DNA from 2 places in the Rhodococcus rhodochrous genome. Region 1 is predicted to be linked to the other one. Evidence: riboswitches for the same ligand, from Rfam matches in the RefSeq annotation. Region 1 holds a riboswitch; the other holds the start of a gene.

Region 1 (8,618 bases):
TCAGGCGGATGCCGTAGTCGGCCTCGAAGCGGCGGCCCAGTTCGGCGAGAGCGTCCGCGGCGTTCGACGAATAGATCGTGACCTCGCCCTCCGCCTTGGCCGCCTCGATCACCTGTTGCCAGGCATCGTCGCCGGCCGGGCCGGTCGCTCCGATCGATTCCGAGGTGATGCGGTCGTCCCCACCGTTTCCACCGCAGGCCGCGAGGGTCGCGGCGAGCGCGGCGGCGGTCAGGGTCGACAGGAAGGTGCGCCGGGTACGGCGCGGTGCTCGGATGAAGTCCATGGGAGGCTCCTGGTCGTCGGCCCGTGGGCCGCGGATCGGGTCAGGGGGTGGAGGTGCGGCCGCCGTCGACGGGGATCACGGCACCGGTGGTGTAGGTGGAACCGGGCCCCGCGAGATACAGTGCGGCGCCGACGATCTCGTCCGGATTTCCGGCACGCCGGAGCGGCATCGCCCCGAAGAGTTCGTTGGCCGAGTCCATGTCCCAGGCCTTGCTGATGTCGGTGAGGAACGCACCGGCCATGATCGTGTTGACCCGCACGCTGGGGCCGTATGCCTGCGCGAAGCCCTTGGTCAGGGTGTTCAGTCCCGCCTTGGCGGCCGCGTACGGCAGATCGGTGGTCATCGGCCGCTCGGAGGCGATGGAGCTGATGTTGATGATCGATCCCCCGGAACCCGCCGCCATCCGAGGACCGACGAGGGCGGTCAGACGGAAGGCACCCTTGAGATTGACCCCGATCACCTTGTCGAACAGTTCCTCGGTCACCTGGTCGAGGCTGGGGTACAGAGGCGCCATGCCGGCGTTGTTCACCAGGACGTCCAGGTGGCCGAACTCGTCGTAGACCCGGTCGACGACCGGTTCGTGGGCGTCCCAGTCGCCGACGTGCAGTGCGAGGGGCAGAGCCTTGCGTCCGGTGGTCTCGGCGACCTCCGCGGCGAGTTTCTCGCAACTGTCGACCTTGCGGCTGACGATGACGACGTCGGCACCGGCGTTCGCAAAGGCGAGAACCATCTCGCGGCCCAGGCCGCGGCTGCCACCGGTGACGAGCGCTACCTTTCCTTCGAGAGGACGGGGATGCGTGGTCATGCGGGCTCCTGTCGATGAGGTCGGCGTCGAAAGCGCCTAAAGAGTGAGAAGGTGCGGCGGGACACCGGCGTCGCCGCAGCGACGTCGGGACGGTCCCGACGGAGTCAGGTCGAGGGGACGAGAGGGACGAGGGCCTTGCCGGTCGCGGCGCCGTCGAGCATCCCGACGAAGGCATCCCATGCACCGCCGATGCCACCGGCGAACTCGGTGTGGACGGGCCGGATCCGTCCGCTCCGGACGAGCGCGGCCATCTCGTCCTCGAAAGCGTCGCGTGCGTCGAGATGGTCGGCCAGCAGGAAGCCTTCCATCCGGGCGCGACGCCAGATCAGTTTGAGCAGGTTGTTCGGTCCGGGCACGGGTGTGGCGGAGTTGTAGACGCTGATCATCCCGCACAGAGCGATGCGGGCGTGGTCGGCGAGCACGCGGATGGCCGCTTCGAGTTGTTCGCCCCCGACATTGTCGAAATACACATCGAGCGCGGTGGCACCGACCTCGGCCATAGCGCTGCGCAGCAGGTCCTTCGCCGGCCCCTCGTGATGATCGAACGCCGCGTCGGCACCGAGTTCCCTGACGAGCGAGACCTTCTCGGGAGATCCGGCGCTCGCGATCACCACGGCACCACGCTGTTTCGCCAGCTGGACCGCAGTGGATCCGACCGCACCGGCCGCGGACGACACGAACACCACATCGCCACTGCGCACCTGCGCGATCCGATCGATTCCTACCCAGGCGGTCATACCCGGGATGCCGAGGACACTCAGGTGCAGGGCTGCGGGGAGATCGTCGTGCCGAAGCCTGCGACAGTCGGACGGGTCGACGAAACTTTCCGTCCGCCAGCCGTACTCGTGGAGAACAAGCGATCCGATCGGCAACTCGGGTCGATCGGACCAGGACACGACCCCGACCGTGGGAGCGAGCATCGGCTCCCCCAGTGCGTAGGGCTCCGCGTAGGTTGCCTCACCGCCCATCCTGCCCCGCATGTAGGGCTCGACGGACATGACGAGGTTCCGCACGCGGATCTGCCCCGAGGCGGGTTCGACGAGAGCGGTTCCGACCAACTCGACGTCGGTGTCACGGGGACGGCCACTCGGGCGCGCCCGGAGGATCCATTCGCGTCGGACGAGTTCGGTGTCCACGATGTCGGTCACAAGGATGCCCGTTCTCTTCGTGATGCGGACGGCAGCGCGATCATCCCGCGAGTCCGGCCGTGACCTGCTCGACGAGATCGCGGCGCACGAGCTTGCCGGTGGGAGTACGGGGCAGATCGTCGACGAACACGACGTCGTCGGGGGTCCTCGAACCGCGCAGACGTTCACGGCACCACGTGCGGATCGCATCGGCCTCCTCATGGTTGTCGACAGCCGGAACGATCACCGCGCAGATCCGTTCGCCCCATTCGTCGTCGGGAGTACCGATCACGGCCACCTCACGCACCTGCGGGTGGTGTGCCAGCACGTCCTCGATCTCGGCCGGCGCGATGTTCTCCCCGCCCCGGATGATCGTGTCGTCCGCGCGACCACCGATGTAGAGATAGCCGTCCTCGATCCGGGCGCGATCCCTGGTCGGGAACCAGCCCTCCGCGTCCAGGACCGAACCGTTACCCATGTACTCGCCGCTGACCTGCGCCCCGCGCACCCACAGCAGACCCGTCTGCCCGTCGGGCAGCACGCGTTCGCCGTCCTCGGATCGGATCTGCGCTTCGATACCGGGCACGATCCGACCGGCCGAGGAGAGCCGTCCTCGCAGTTCGGGTTTCGCGAACGCCTCCCGATGCTCCTCGGGTCCGAGCACCGCGATCGTCGAACTGGTCTCCGTCAATCCGTAGGCGTTGACGAATCCGGTGTCGCCGAATGCCGCGAGGGCACGCTCGAGGACCGGCTGGGGCATCCTCGCACCTCCGTAGGCGAGCGACTCGAGCGTCGGGACCTCGGCGGGCGCGCCGTCGAGGTGGTCGACGATGCGGGCGAGCATCGTCGGCACCACCATCGCGCTGGTGACACCCTCGGTGCGAACGAGGTCGAGCCAGCCCTGCGGCGTGAAGTCGGGCAGGTAGACCATGCGTCGACCCGAGTAGACGTTGCTCAGAACGGCACCGAGACCCGCGATGTGATAGGGCGGCGTGCTGACCAGGGTGGCCTGTTGCCGTGCCGCCGAACCGAATTCGACGGTGTTGATGAGGTAGGACAGCAGGTGCCGGTGTCGGAGCAGCACCCCTTTCGGAGCCGAGGTGGTCCCGGAGGTGAACAGCACGATCGCGGTCCCCTCGTCTTCCGAGCGGTCCCCCGCGAGAGGTGCCGTCCCCTCCGCGAGACCGAGAAACTCGTCGGTCGAGACGATTCGGTGCGCGCACCCGTCGAGCTTGCCGACATAGTCGGCGTCCGCCACGACGATCGGTTCGTCCAACCTGTCGATCAATTCGAGCAATTGCGCAGCGGGAAGCCGGTAGTTCAAGGGCGCCAGGGGAATACCGGCACGACCGGCAGCGAACATGAGCGTGGGAAGGACCGGACCGTTCACTCCGACGAAAACGACGTTCCGGGCTCCGAGCTCACCGAGCAAGCCCGCACCGCGCGAAGCGAGTTCGTCGAGCCGGCGGTAGGTGACACCGTTCGAACGAGGACCCATCGCGATCCGATCGGGGGTGGCGGCGGACGCCATGTCGAGGACCATCCCGATACCCATATGACCACCTGTCTTCAGAAGCTCTGCCGTACGAGAGAAGAGACGAATCGACCGGCGCTCGCGATCACCGGGTGCCGAACCCTCGGTCGCGAGACCGTGTGATGCACACCATAGCAATTATGCCTATATTTGTGAAGGTATCGGCTGGAATTTTCTGGCAGCCCTCTCACCAGGCAAAATGCGAGACATGCCCGACCCCCGGTACGACCTCACAGACCGGCATCGAGCCGCATGGCATACTTGACGCCACAACTGAACAGCCACCGAACCGCGGCGGGAGAGTCCCGCACACAGCGGGCGCCGAAGGAGCAACCTCCCCGGGAATCTCTCAGGCCCCCAGACCGCCACGGCGAGGCTCCTCTGGAAAGCAACTCTTCCGGGTTCACCGAAGGTGTAAGCGGCTCCGTCCGCGAAAGCTCTCAGGTCCGATGACAGAGCGGGGAACGACAACACCCGCTGGTGCTCGTTTCGTGCACCCTGGACCCGAGGTAGACGTGTGACCGTTTCCCTGGGCGCGCCTTCGCGCGCCGATGATGCCGTGGGCGCGCCTTCGCGCGCCGATATTGCACCGACCGAGTCGCGTGGCCCTGTTCTCCCTCCCTCCCCCGCCCCGAAGTCGCCGTCGCGTACGAACCGGCGACTCGGGATCGCCGCGATCGTGCTGTCCGCGACCGCGATGGGCGCCGCAGGATTGTTCGGCCGCAAGGCCACTCCCGAAGGCGCGGTGCTCGGTGAGGCACTGACGCTCGGACGGATGGCAGTCGGAGCACTCGGCATGCTCCTCCTGATGGCGCTGTCCCGCCGCCTCGGACAGTTGCGCCGGACCCGTCTGTCCTGGTCGGTCGTCGGTGGCGGTGTGCTCCTCGGACTGTCCCTCGCGACCTATCTGTCCGCCACGGTGTTGACCGACCTGTCCCGTGCCGTGGTTCTCCATTACCTCGGCCCCGTCGTCGCGACGGCCCTCGCCCGGGTGTTCCTGAAGGAGAGGGTCGGTCGCCTCGACGCCCTGTCGATCGGCACGGCGTTCGCCGGTATGCTGCTCGCCGCCGGTCTGGTCGGCGGTGGGTCGTCCGGGGGTGAGCACGAGACGCTGGGCACCGTGCTGGGCGCGGCCTCGGGAGTCTTCTACGGCGGGGCCCTGCTGTGCTACCGCTATCGCACCGATATGCCGTCCGACGTCCGGTCCCTGTGGAACTTCGTCTTCGGTGCCGTCGCGGCAGGTGGGATGGTCGCGGTGACCCGACCCGACATGTCGGGGATGACCGCGACGCACTGGTTGTGGGCCGGTGGGTTCTTCGTCGTCTGCGGCCTGTTCGCGCTGGGGCTGCTCGTCGTTGCGGGCAAGCACCTTCGTGCCGCGGAACTGTCGGGCCTGTCCTACCTCGAGGTCGTGGTCGCGCTGATGATCGGCATGGTCGCCTTCGGAGAGTCCGTGACCGTGCTCGCCGCCGCGGGCGCCGGTCTCATCGTGGTAGCGATGGCACTGCCGATGCTCGGCCGCCGATGACGAGTGGGAGGGCCGCCGGTCGGCGCGCCCTCCCACTCGAATCGGTTTCCGTTACTGCTGTTGCGGCGGCTCGGCCGGCTGCTCGGATGCGTCGTTCGTCATCCAACGCTGCGCCGGCGGCGTTGCGGGCAACGCCGACTGTCCTTCACCGGCACCCCCCTGCGTCCCCTCCGTGGCGAGACCCGTCCGAACTGCGGGGTCGACCGGCTTGCGCGCGACCGCCTCGGCTTCGGCGACGGCCTGGGCCACCTCGGGGTCGCGCTTGGTCGCGAACCAATCCTCGACCTCGGCACTGTCGTCCTCGGGCCGTTGCAGTTCCTCGTCGACAGGACTCGGCTCGAAGCGGAAGACGCCGTCCTCGCCGGGCGCGCCGAGCGTCCGCGCGAATCCTTCGAGCGCCTTGCCGAAGTCGCTCGGCACCACCCACATCTTGTTCGCATCGCCCTGGGCCATCTGCGGCAGGGTCTGCAGGTACTGGTAGGCGAGCAGCTCCGGAGTGGGCTTGCCGGCCTTGATCGCTGCGAACACCTTCTCGATGGACTTCGCCTCGCCCTGAGCCTCGAGGTAGCGCGCCGCGCGATCACCCTGCGCGCGCAGGATCCGCGACTGCCGGTCGGCCTCGGCTTCGAGGATCGCGGCCTGCTTCGCACCTTCGGCGGAGAGGATGCGCGACTGCTTGTCGCCCTCGGCGGTCTTGATCGCGGATTCGCGGTGACCCTCGGCCGTGAGGATCATCGCGCGCTTCTCACGGTCGGCCTTCATCTGCTTCTCCATCGATTCCTGGATCGACGGCGGCGGATCGATGCTCTTGAGTTCGACCCGGGCGACACGCAGGCCCCATCGGCCGGTCGCTTCGTCGAGCACACCGCGGAGCTGGCCGTTGATGGAGTCGCGCGAGGTGAGCGTCTCCTCGAGGGTCATTCCACCGACGACGTTGCGGAGTGTGGTGACGGTGAGCTGCTCGACCGCGGCGATGTAGTTGCTGATCTCGTAGACGGCCGCCTGCGGGTTCGTCACCTGGAAGTACACGACCGTGTCGATGCTCAGCGTCAGGTTGTCCTGGGTGATGACCGGCTGCGGCGGGAACGAGACGACACGTTCGCGTAGATCGACCTTCGCGCGGATGCGGTCGACGAAGGGCACCAGGAAGGTGAGCTGACCCGACGCCGTCCGGTAGTACCGGCCGAGACGTTCGATGACCGCGGCCTCCGCTTGCGGTACCAGCGATACCGATTTGGCCACGACCACCACGACCAGTGCCACCACTACGGCGAGCACGATCAGAGCTTCCATCCTCAGACACCCCTCCACACGACGGCAGTCGCGCCGTCTATCTGCATCACTGTCACTGTCGTTCCCGGCTCGTATACCTCGGTGGCGTCCAGCGGCCTGGCGGTCCACACCTCACCGTCGATCTTGACGCGCCCGGAATGCTCCCCCACCTGCTCGAGGACCAAGGCGTGCTTGCCCGGGAGAGCGTCGATCCCGGTCGGCAGAGCGGGCGGCTGGGAGTACCGCCGCCTCAGCATCGGCCGGACACCGAGCAGCAGAACCAGCGAGGTCACGGCGAAGATCACCGCGTCGATCCAGACGGGCAGATCGGTCACCGCGGAGACACCGCCGGTGACGAGCGCTGCACCGCCGAGCATGAGCAGCGCGAAATCGCCCGTGAGCGCTTCGCCGGCCGCCAACGCCACTCCGGCGATCAACCAAATCAATGCGGCCACGATCACCATCGAACCACAAATCGGACATCCTGGCAGACGCCCTGGTGGAGGAAACGGTCTCGGCTCCTCGTCTTGGATGCTGTTTCCCGCAGGGGAGATCTCAGGGCCGGAGATTCTGTATTTTTCTTTTTTCCGTCCCGACCGGACTCCCGCCTCGCTCCATAAGTGAAGTTAGCCGAAACACATCCTTTTGCCGTTGTGAGATCGGTGATACCGTCCCCGAACTATGGGTATCACCCCCGTGCGTTCGCTCCTCGTGGGAGCGTTGATCGGCCAGAGCGCCGACGCCGATCCGACCGACACCGCAATCCTTGCGGCCACCATCCGCTGCCTGAGCCATCACGGCCTCGAGCGGACGACCGTGGCCGACGTCGCGGCGGAGGCCGGCGTCGGCCGCGCGACGGTCTTCCGGCGGTTCGACACCAAAGAGGAACTGCTCGGTCGCGCGTTCGCGTGGGAGCTCGATCAGCTCGTCACGCGGTTCCACGCCGCCATCGACGACATCGAGGACCCGTACGAGCGCGCGGTCGAATGGATCGTCGAAGCGGTCCGTACCGTTCGCCACCACCCGGTCGCACGACGATTCGTCGACGACGGAGCCGCCCTCCCCCTCCTGCACGATCCGCAGATCACCGCCGCGCTGCTCACGTCGGTCCGCCACGAACTCGACCTCACCGCACAACGGGCGGGGATCACGTTCGACACGGCCACCGCCGCGGAGATCGTCTCGCGATTCTTCGCGAGCGTGTGGCTCGCACCCGATCTGGGCAGCGCCACCGCAACCGACGACGGGGTACGACGGGTGGCCCGGACCATGCTGTCCTTCCTGATCGTGCCCTCGACGCCCTCCACCGACAGCTGATGTCCGCATCCGTTCCCCAGCCATCGAACCCGAGGAGTCCGGCAATGGAAGTCACTCCCGCACAGCGTGTTCGCGCAAACATCGAGGACGACGTACCCGTCGCCGACCGCACCTTCGTCCGGTTGCTGGCAGATCGCCGCATCTGGCCGATGTTCCTGTTCCGGGCGCTCTCCCTCCAGGGCACCCACCCCACCGTCATGGTTGCGCTCGAACAACATTCGAAGTCGTTCACCGAGCCGTCGGTACGCGCGGAGAACACCCTCGCGTACACCTACCGCATCTACTTCGGCGAGAACGTCGCCGATTCGGCACGCGAACTGCGGGAGATGCACCGCCCCATCACCGGACTCGACTACGAAGGCCGGAGATACCACGCGTGGAACCGCGACGTGTGGACGTGGGTCCACCTCACCACCATCGAATCGCTCATCTACGCGATCGAGGTCTGCTTCGGTCCGCAACCCGCACCGGAGGTGGAGGCCTTCTACCGGGAGAGCTGCCGGCTCGGCATGCTGTTCGGCGTCCGTGAGCAGGACATGCCGGACGACGTGGCAGCTCTTCGCGCCTACGTCGACCGAGGGGTCGCCGACAAGCTCGCGATGTCGCCCGGAACCCGGCGGATGCAGCAACTCGTCGACGAACAGGACGTGATCGCAACCCTCGAGCCGAAACTCGCCGCACTCCCCCGGCCCCTTCCCGCCGTCCTCGAGAAGTTGACGGGGCGGCCGGTGAAGACGTTGATGTTCGGCGCA
Region 2 (8,618 bases), 540 kb from region 1:
GACCTGCTCGTGCTGCTCGACAACCTCAACCGCCGCGAAGCCGCTCTCCGCCAGGAGATCACCGAACTCGAGCGCACCCTCTCGAGTCTCGAACAGGAAGGCTCGGAAGCGGCACTCGAGGAAGCCCGCACGCGCCTGTACACGCTGTCGGTGCAACTCGGCACCGAACCCGCCACCGGGCCCGGAGTGGTTCTCACCGTCGACGATCCGCGCGAGGGCGTCGGATCGGAGGTGCTGCTCGACATGATTCAGGAGCTGCGCGCGGCGGGTGCCGACACGATGCAGATCGCCGGGGCGAACGGCGAGACCGTGCGCATCGGGGTCGATTCGTGGGTCACCGGACCGGGCGGTGACATCGTCGTCGACGACCGCGGACTCGACGCTCCGTACACCGTCACCGCCATCGGCGACGGACCGACTCTCGCCGCCGCGTTGAACATTCCCGGCGGAGTGGTCGACACGGTCGCCCGTGCGGGCGGATCATTGTCCGTGGAACAGTCTCCGCAGGTGGAGGTGTCCGCCTTGCGGGAGATCGAGCCACGCCAATACTCTCAGCCCGGTAACTGAATCCGACGTTCCGGTCGAACGTCGTCTCCGAAAGGACCAGTCTTGACCGATTTCGCGACACCCGAGGATCTGCGGTACACCCCCGAGCACGAGTGGGTGCGCAGGACGGGCGCGACGACCGTGCGCATCGGGATCACCGACTACGCACAGTCCCAACTCGGCGACGTGGTCTTCGTGCAGCTGCCCGAGGCGGGCGCCGAGATCGCCGCCGGCGAGTCCTTCGGAGAGGTCGAGTCCACCAAGAGCGTGTCGGACGTGTTCGCGCCGCTGACTGCGAAGGTGACCGCCGTCAACACGGAACTCGACGCGAATCCCGAACTGGTGAACAGCAGCCCGTACGAGGACGGCTGGCTCGTCGACGTGGAGATCGGCAGCGAGAGCGACCTCGACGAGGCGCTCGCGGAGACGCTCGACGCGGAAGGTTACCGCGGGATCACGGAAGGCTGACGGACCCGACAGGTAACGTGACCGCGACTGTCTGCGTCAGTACCCCCGAGCGGGGTACGGTCGGATATGGCGTGTGCCGTGTCGGACCTGAACGGGGCGAACGAATCAGCGACCGTCCGGGATCACCCGGGTGGTCGAACGGATAAGGAGAAACGGTGAGCGAGAACGGCAACGCGGGCTACGAGGAGACTCCTGCAGAGACCACTTCGGTATTTCGCGCCGACTTCCTGAACGAAGTGGAGGGCGCGGGTTCGGCCACCACCGAAGCGCCCGTCTCGGGTGTCGAGGGCCTGCCCGCCGGATCGGCGCTGCTGGTGGTCAAGCGGGGACCCAATGCAGGATCGCGCTTCCTGCTCGACCAGCCCACCACCTCGGCGGGTCGGCATCCCGACAGCGACATCTTCCTCGACGACGTGACCGTCAGCCGTCGGCACGCCGAGTTCCGCCAGGACGAGGGCGAATTCCAGGTCGTCGACGTGGGAAGCCTCAACGGCACCTACGTCAACCGCGAGCCGGTCGACTCCGCCGTTCTCGCGAACGGCGACGAGGTGCAGATCGGCAAGTTCCGGCTGGTGTTCCTGACCGGTCCGCGAGGTAACCAGGGCGCGGGTAGCTGATGACCGCGGCCCGCCAGCCGGCGCCGGCCGGAATGTCGATCGGGTCGGTGCTCGACCGCCTGCGTCCGGAATTCCCGGACGTGACGATCTCGAAGATCCGGTTCCTCGAGGCCGAGGGACTGATCAGCCCGGAACGCACCCCCTCGGGCTACCGACGCTTCTCGATCGCCGACTGCGAGCGTCTGCGGTACGTGCTCACCGCGCAGCGCGATCAGTACCTTCCGCTCAAGGTGATCAAGGAGCAGCTCGAGGCGATCGACCGCGGCGCCGCCACGGTGGGATCGGTCGAGACCCGGATCACCCGGCCGCGCCCGCTGGCGGTCGCCCGCGGCGAGGTCTCGCCGGAGGATCTGCGCTCGGACCGCGAGATCCGGGTGAGTCGCGACGATCTGTGCACCCGTGCGGGGATCGACGCGGCCTTCCTCACCGAGCTGGTGGGGGCGGGCCTGGTCAAGCCGGGCCCGGCCGGTTTCTTCGACGAGGACGCGGTGCTGCTCGCCCGCACGGCGAAAGCGATGGCGGAGTTCGGCCTCGAGGTTCGGCACCTGCGGGCGTTCAAGCTCGCCGCCGACCGCGAGGCCGCGCTCGTCGCGCAGATCGCCGGTCCGATCGCGAAGGGCCGCGACGCCGGGGCGCGGCAGCGCGCCGAGGAGATGGTGCGCGAACTGGCCGCACTGTCGTTGACATTGCACACCTGCCTGGTGAAAGCGGCGGTGCAGGGGGCCCTCGACCGTTAGGCGACGAATTCATCGCCGTGTGCGACCACGGGCCCTCCGTCGGGTGGTGACGTACGGCACCTGACGGATGCGCTGGAGGACACTAGAATTCCAGGCAGTACCTGTCGGGTGGTCCCACCACCGACGAGCAGCAGGACGGAGGCATCGCGATGAGCGAGATGCGGATAGTAGGGATTCGTATCGAACAGCCGCAGAACCAGCCTGTCCTCCTGCTGCGGGAGGTCGACGGCGATCGGTATCTGCCGATCTGGATCGGGCAGAACGAAGCGACCGCCATCGCCCTCGAACAGCAGGGGGTCGAACCAGCGCGGCCGCTGACCCACGACCTGATCAAGAACCTCCTCGAGGCGTTCGGTCACAACCTGCGCGAGGTGCGCATCGTCGACCTGCGCGAAGGGACGTTCTACGCGGATCTGGTCTTCGACGGAGGGATGCGCGTGTCCTGCCGGCCCTCCGACGGGGTCGCGGTGGCCTTGCGCATCGGCGCGCCGGTCCACGTCGAGGAACCGGTGCTCACGGAGGCAGGACTGGTCATGCCCGACGAACGGGAGGACGAGGTCGAGAAGTTCAAGGAGTTCCTCGACTCCGTCTCGCCCGACGATTTCAAGGCGACGGACGGCTGAGCGCCGTCCGTCCGCACGGCGACGAGCGTTGGCGCGCGCGTCGGCCGTGACGGTAGTAATGTCGAACGTTGCCTTCCGGTCGGCGTGTTGCAGCCCGACGCCCAACACCGGAGCGTACGCTGAGTTGATCCGCCAGGGATGACTCGGTGAGCCTGGGAGCGCTCGATGATCGGATGTGGTCGGGGGGATCCGCCAATCGATCGTTGCGAGGCAGAACTGGGCGCGCGAGAGGGAGTCAGTAGTGCGAGATCGGACGAAGGGACAGCCACTCGGCGTCGATTCCGGCGATCGCTCGAATCCGGCGCCGCGGACGAACGAGACCGACGAGATCCAACCGGGCCTGTTTCCGGACAACTCGGTACCCGACGAGCTCGTCGGCTACCGCGTGCCCATCGCCTGTCAGATCGCGGGAATCAGCTACCGCCAGCTCGACTACTGGGCCCGCACGAATCTGGTCGTACCGTCCATCCGCGGGGCCGCCGGCTCCGGTAGCCAGCGGCTGTACTCGTTCAAGGACATCCTCGTCCTCAAGATCGTCAAGCGCCTGCTCGACACCGGTGTCTCGCTGCAGAACATCCGCGTCGCCGTCGACCATCTCCGCAGCCGCGGGGTGGGCGACCTCGCGAAGATCACCCTGTTCTCCGATGGCACCACCGTCTACGAGTGCACGTCGCCCGAAGAGGTCGTCGACCTGCTGCAGGGCGGGCAAGGTGTCTTCGGGATCGCGGTGAGCGGCGCGATGCGCGAACTCACCGGCAGCATTGCCGATTTTCCCGCCGAACGCGCCGATGGCGGCGGCGTCGAGGAACGCCCCGAGGACGAACTCGCGTCGCGTCGCCGCGAACGCATCAACCGCCGCATCGGCTGACCCCACCACTGATGTCGCATCGGCCGACGACACCGCCGATCCATCTCTGCTGATCCATCTCCACCACCTGCGGCGCTTTCCGCACCTGCGGTATTTCGACCCCTGCGACGTGATCTAGACTCGAAGATGCGTCGCCATCACGCGGGAGAGACCCGGACACCGAGCCGGGCGCCGAAGGAGCAGCACCTCCCCGTCAATCTCTCAGGCAACCGGGACCGCGTGAGCTCCGACGTCTCTGGAAAGCGGCGGGAGCACCCGCCCGCCCACGGGGAAAGGCTCTGGCCGGCCGAATCTCTCAGGCGCTCGCTCCGCGAGCTCACGACAGAGGGGGAGGAACCACCTCGCGCGACCGCGCGCATGTGGACCTCGCCGACCAGCCCGGGAGCTGCGATGACAGATGCCGTCACCTCGAACTTCGCCGATCGCCACATCGGCCCCGACACCGCCGGCCTGAACCGGATCCTCGACGTCGTCGGAGTCGATTCCCTCGACGCCCTCGCCACCGCCGCGGTACCGGCCGCCATCCTCGACGACCGTGCAGACAACGTGCCGACCGGCCTCGACGTCCTCGACGCGCCCCGCTCCGAGCACGACGTACTCGCCGAACTGAAGGCACTCGCGTCGCAGAACACCGTGGCGACATCGATGATCGGTCACGGCTACTACGACACGCTCACGCCGCCCGTGCTGCTGCGCAACATCATCGAGAACCCCGCCTGGTACACGGCCTACACCCCCTACCAGCCGGAGATCAGTCAGGGACGCCTCGAGGCGCTGCTGAACTTCCAGACCATGGTCGCCGACCTGACCGGCATGGAGATCGCGAACTCGTCGATGCTCGACGAGGCCACCGCCGCCGCCGAGGCGATGACCCTGCTGCGCCGCGCGAACCGCAAGTCCAAGAGCCCGCGCCTGGTCGTCGACGTCGACCTGTTCGCGCAGACCGCCGCGGTGCTGGCGACCCGCGCCGAACCACTCGGCATCGAGATCGTCACCGCCGACCTCGCTGCCGACGGACTGCCCGAGGGCGAGTTCTTCGGCGTGATCCTGCAGGTGCCCGGCGCTTCGGGACGCATCATCGACGCCGCTCCGATCATCGCGGCCGCCCACGACCGCGGCGCGCTCGTCGCCGTCGGTGCCGACCTGCTGGCCATGACCCTGATCACCCCGCCCGGGGAGCAGGGCGCCGACGCGTGCTTCGGCACCACCCAGCGGTTCGGTGTGCCGATGGGCTTCGGTGGGCCGCACGCCGGCTACCTCGCCGTCGGTAGCGCCCACACCCGCACCCTGCCGGGACGCCTCGTCGGTGTCTCGGTGGACGCGGACGGCAACCCGGCCTACCGGCTCGCGTTGCAGACCCGTGAGCAGCACATCCGCCGTGAGAAGGCCACCAGCAACATCTGCACCGCCCAGGTGCTCCTCGCCGTGCTCGCGGCCATGTACGTCTCGTACCACGGCGCCGAAGGCCTCACCGGCATCGCCCGCCGCGTCGCCGGGCACGCCCGCCGCCTCGCCGACGGTCTGCGCGCCGGTGGCGTCGAGGTCGTCCACGACGAGTTCTTCGACACCGTCCTCGTGCGCGTCCCGGGGCGCGCCGACGCCGTGCTCGCCGCCGCCCTCGAGGCCGGCATCAACCTGTACCGGGTCGACGACGATCACGTGTCGATCTCGTGCGACGAGGCCACCACCGCGGCGCACGTGGACGCGGTCCTGGGCGCTTTCGGCGTCGACGCCGGGGAGGCCGCCGAGGGAACGGCGCTGCCGCAGGCCCTGGCCCGCACCAGCGAGTTCCTGCAGCACGAGGCGTTCACCCGCTACCGCACCGAGACCGCGATGATGCGTTACCTGCGGCGTCTGTCCGACAAGGACCTCGCCCTCGACCGGACGATGATCCCACTGGGCTCGTGCACGATGAAGCTCAACGCCGCCGCCGAGATGGAAGCCATCACCTGGCCCGAGTTCGCGGGTCTGCATCCCTTCGCTCCGGCGGACCAGACGGGCGGCATCCGCCGTCTCATCGCCGACCTGGAGGGTTGGCTCGCCGCGGTGACGGGCTACGACGCCGTGAGCCTGCAGCCCAACGCCGGCAGCCAGGGTGAGTACGCGGGTCTGCTCGCGATCCGCCACTACCACCTCGACCGCGGCGACACCGATCGGGACATCTGCCTGATCCCGTCGAGCGCGCACGGCACCAATGCCGCATCCGCTGTGATGGCGGGCATGCGTGTCGAGGTCGTCGCGTGCCGTCCGAACGGCGACGTCGATCTCGACGACCTGCGCGCCAAGATCGCCGACCACGGTGCGCGACTGGCCGCGATCATGATCACCTATCCGTCCACGCACGGTGTCTACGAGCACGACATCGCCGACATCTGCGGTGCCGTGCACGACGCCGGCGGTCAGGTGTACATCGACGGCGCCAACCTCAACGCTCTCGTGGGTCTGGCGCGGCCGGGCAAGTTCGGGGGCGATGTCAGCCACCTGAACCTGCACAAGACCTTCTGCATCCCGCACGGTGGTGGCGGTCCGGGGGTCGGCCCGATCGGTGTCCGTTCGCATCTGGCCCCGTACCTGCCGGGTCATCCGGCGGAGCCGGGACTCGGGGGAGCGGGACCGGTCTCGGCGGCGCCCTTCGGGTCGGCGTCGATCCTGCCGATCACCTGGGCGTACATCAAGATGATGGGTGCCGAGGGACTGCGTCGCGCGTCGCTGACGGCAATCGCGTCGGCCAACTACATCGCGCGTCGTCTCGACGAGTACTTCCCGGTGCTGTATACGGGGGAGACCGGCATGGTCGCCCACGAGTGCATCCTCGATCTGCGTCCGCTGACGAAGGCGACGGGGGTGACGGTCGACGACGTCGCGAAGCGTCTGGCCGATTACGGCTTCCACGCGCCGACGATGAGCTTCCCGGTGGCCGGCACCCTCATGGTCGAGCCCACCGAGAGCGAGGACATCGCCGAACTCGACGCGTTCATCGACGCGATGATTTCGATCCGCGGTGAAATCGACCGGGTCGGGGCAGGAGAGTGGCCGGTGGACGACAATCCGCTGCGCGGGGCTCCGCACACCGCGGAATGCCTGGTGGGTGAGTGGAACCACCCGTACTCGCGGGAGATCGCGGTGTTCCCGATGGGGAAGAGCCGGGCCAAGGTGTGGCCGGCGGTGCGGCGTATCGACGGCGCACACGGCGACCGGAACCTGGTGTGCTCGTGCCCTCCCTTGGAGGCGTACAGCGGCTGATGCCGGGGATGGCCGACGGACACGTCCGTCGGCCATCTTCATCGATAGAATAACTCCGAATAGTACGGAAACCAAAGAAATACAGAACCTCTACCCAGTAAGAACACATCTCACCCTGCCCTGAGGGCAAGGCCCTCAGTTCGCGGCGGTCAGCTCGAGGACGGAGATCTCCGGTGGGGTGCCGACCCGCACGGGCGGTCCCCACGCGCCGGTGCCCTGGGACGTATAGATCTGCGTGTCACCGAAGCGGTCGAGTCCGGTGACGGTGGGGTTGGCGAGGGATACGAACGGCCGCAGCGGCCACATCTGTCCGCCGTGGGTGTGCCCGGACAGCTGCAGGTCGACTCCGAGCTCGCGGGCCTCGTCGATGTGCCGGGGCTGGTGGGCGGCGAGGATCACCGGGGTACCGTCCGCGATGCCGTCGAGGGCGGTGGGCATGTCCGGGTGGTGGGGTTCGGTGGCCGTGTAGTCGTGGACGCCGGCGAGCGCGACGACGTCGCCGGCGCGTTCGAGGACGACGTGCTCGTTGCGCAGGGTGCGTACACCGAGCGTCTCCCAATGGTCGAGCCATGATTCGGCGTCGTCGGAGTAGTACTCGTGGTTGCCGCTGACGCCGTACACCCCGAGCGGGGCCTGCAGCTGCCGGAGCGGTTCGAGGTCGGAACCGACGAGGTCGACGGTGCCGTCGGCGAGGTCGCCGCCGAGCACGATCAGGTCGGGCTGCTGGTCGGCGACGAGGTCGACGACGCGTTGCACGAAGTCGGCGCCGCGGGCGGGTCCGACGTGCAGGTCGGTGACGAGCGCGATCCGGGCGCCGTCGAAGCCGGTGGGCAGGTCCTGCAGCGCGACGGGCACGGTGACGATCCGCGGCCGGTCGGCTTCGACCGTGCCGTATCCGACGGCGGCGACCGCGGCGACGACGAGCACGGCGGTCGCGATGCGCAGACCCCGTCGCGGGGTCACGTCGGTGGTCGGCCCGGGGTGTCCGCGCCGGACGAGGCGGGCGACGAGCAGTCCCGCTCCGACGAGCAGGAGCCCGAGCATCAGGTACAGCACCACCGCCATCCAGCTCCAGCCGAGGAACCCGATGGGGCGGGCCCAGGCGGGGTCGAGCGCCGTGCCCACCCCGGAGGCACCGAGCGTGAGGACGAACATCGCCGCCAGGACGAGGTCGGCGGCGAGGGCGGCAGGACGCGGCAGGCCGGGTGCCCGGACGAGTCGTCGATGCAGCAGGTAGGTGAGGAGGGCGAGGAAGACCCCCATGACGAGAAGTCGGAGCACGGTCAGGACGTCAGCTTTCGGAGGAGGTCGGTGAGATCGGCCGGGTCGGTGGTGTCGACGACGGTGAGGTTGCCGTCGGTGGCCTCGGCGGCTTGCTCGAGGACGGGGTCGGTGCGGTCGCCGAGGATGACGACGTCGATCCGCACAGGGGTGGCAGGGGACGCGAGTTCGTCGATCGCCGCGCGCAGGTCGCGGGCGGCCGTCTCGTCGGGGTCGTCGCTGTCGACGACGACGA

The links. A riboswitch is a leader RNA that binds a small molecule or an ion and turns the genes downstream of it on or off. The one in region 1 is predicted to bind glycine.
Region 2: linked by a shared signal. The riboswitch ahead of gcvP (aminomethyl-transferring glycine dehydrogenase) and the one ahead of C6Y44_RS11930 (DMT family transporter) in region 1 are both predicted to bind glycine.

The regions. Positions count from the first base shown of each region.
Region 1 is NZ_CP027557.1:2,530,784-2,539,401, reverse strand. Features, by position in the region: gene C6Y44_RS11950 (ABC transporter substrate-binding protein) at 1-283, opposite strand, end outside; gene C6Y44_RS11945 (SDR family NAD(P)-dependent oxidoreductase) at 324-1,088, opposite strand; gene C6Y44_RS11940 (NADP-dependent oxidoreductase) at 1,193-2,236, opposite strand; gene C6Y44_RS11935 (class I adenylate-forming enzyme family protein) at 2,277-3,770, opposite strand; glycine riboswitch at 4,035-4,124, shown strand; gene C6Y44_RS11930 (DMT family transporter) at 4,267-5,277, shown strand; gene C6Y44_RS11925 (SPFH domain-containing protein) at 5,329-6,570, opposite strand; gene C6Y44_RS11920 (NfeD family protein) at 6,573-7,013, opposite strand; gene C6Y44_RS11915 (TetR/AcrR family transcriptional regulator) at 7,231-7,866, shown strand; gene C6Y44_RS11910 (oxygenase MpaB family protein) at 7,911-8,618, shown strand, end outside.
Region 2 is NZ_CP027557.1:3,071,095-3,079,712, reverse strand. Features, by position in the region: gene C6Y44_RS14320 (DUF881 domain-containing protein) at 1-567, shown strand, start outside; gene gcvH (glycine cleavage system protein GcvH) at 610-1,014, shown strand; gene garA (glycogen accumulation regulator GarA) at 1,170-1,631, shown strand; gene ftsR (transcriptional regulator FtsR) at 1,631-2,368, shown strand; gene C6Y44_RS14300 (bifunctional nuclease family protein) at 2,518-2,991, shown strand; gene C6Y44_RS14295 (MerR family transcriptional regulator) at 3,233-3,859, shown strand; glycine riboswitch at 3,992-4,087, shown strand; gene gcvP (aminomethyl-transferring glycine dehydrogenase) at 4,250-7,102, shown strand; gene C6Y44_RS14285 (metallophosphoesterase) at 7,238-8,383, opposite strand; gene C6Y44_RS28340 (substrate-binding domain-containing protein) at 8,386-8,618, opposite strand, start outside.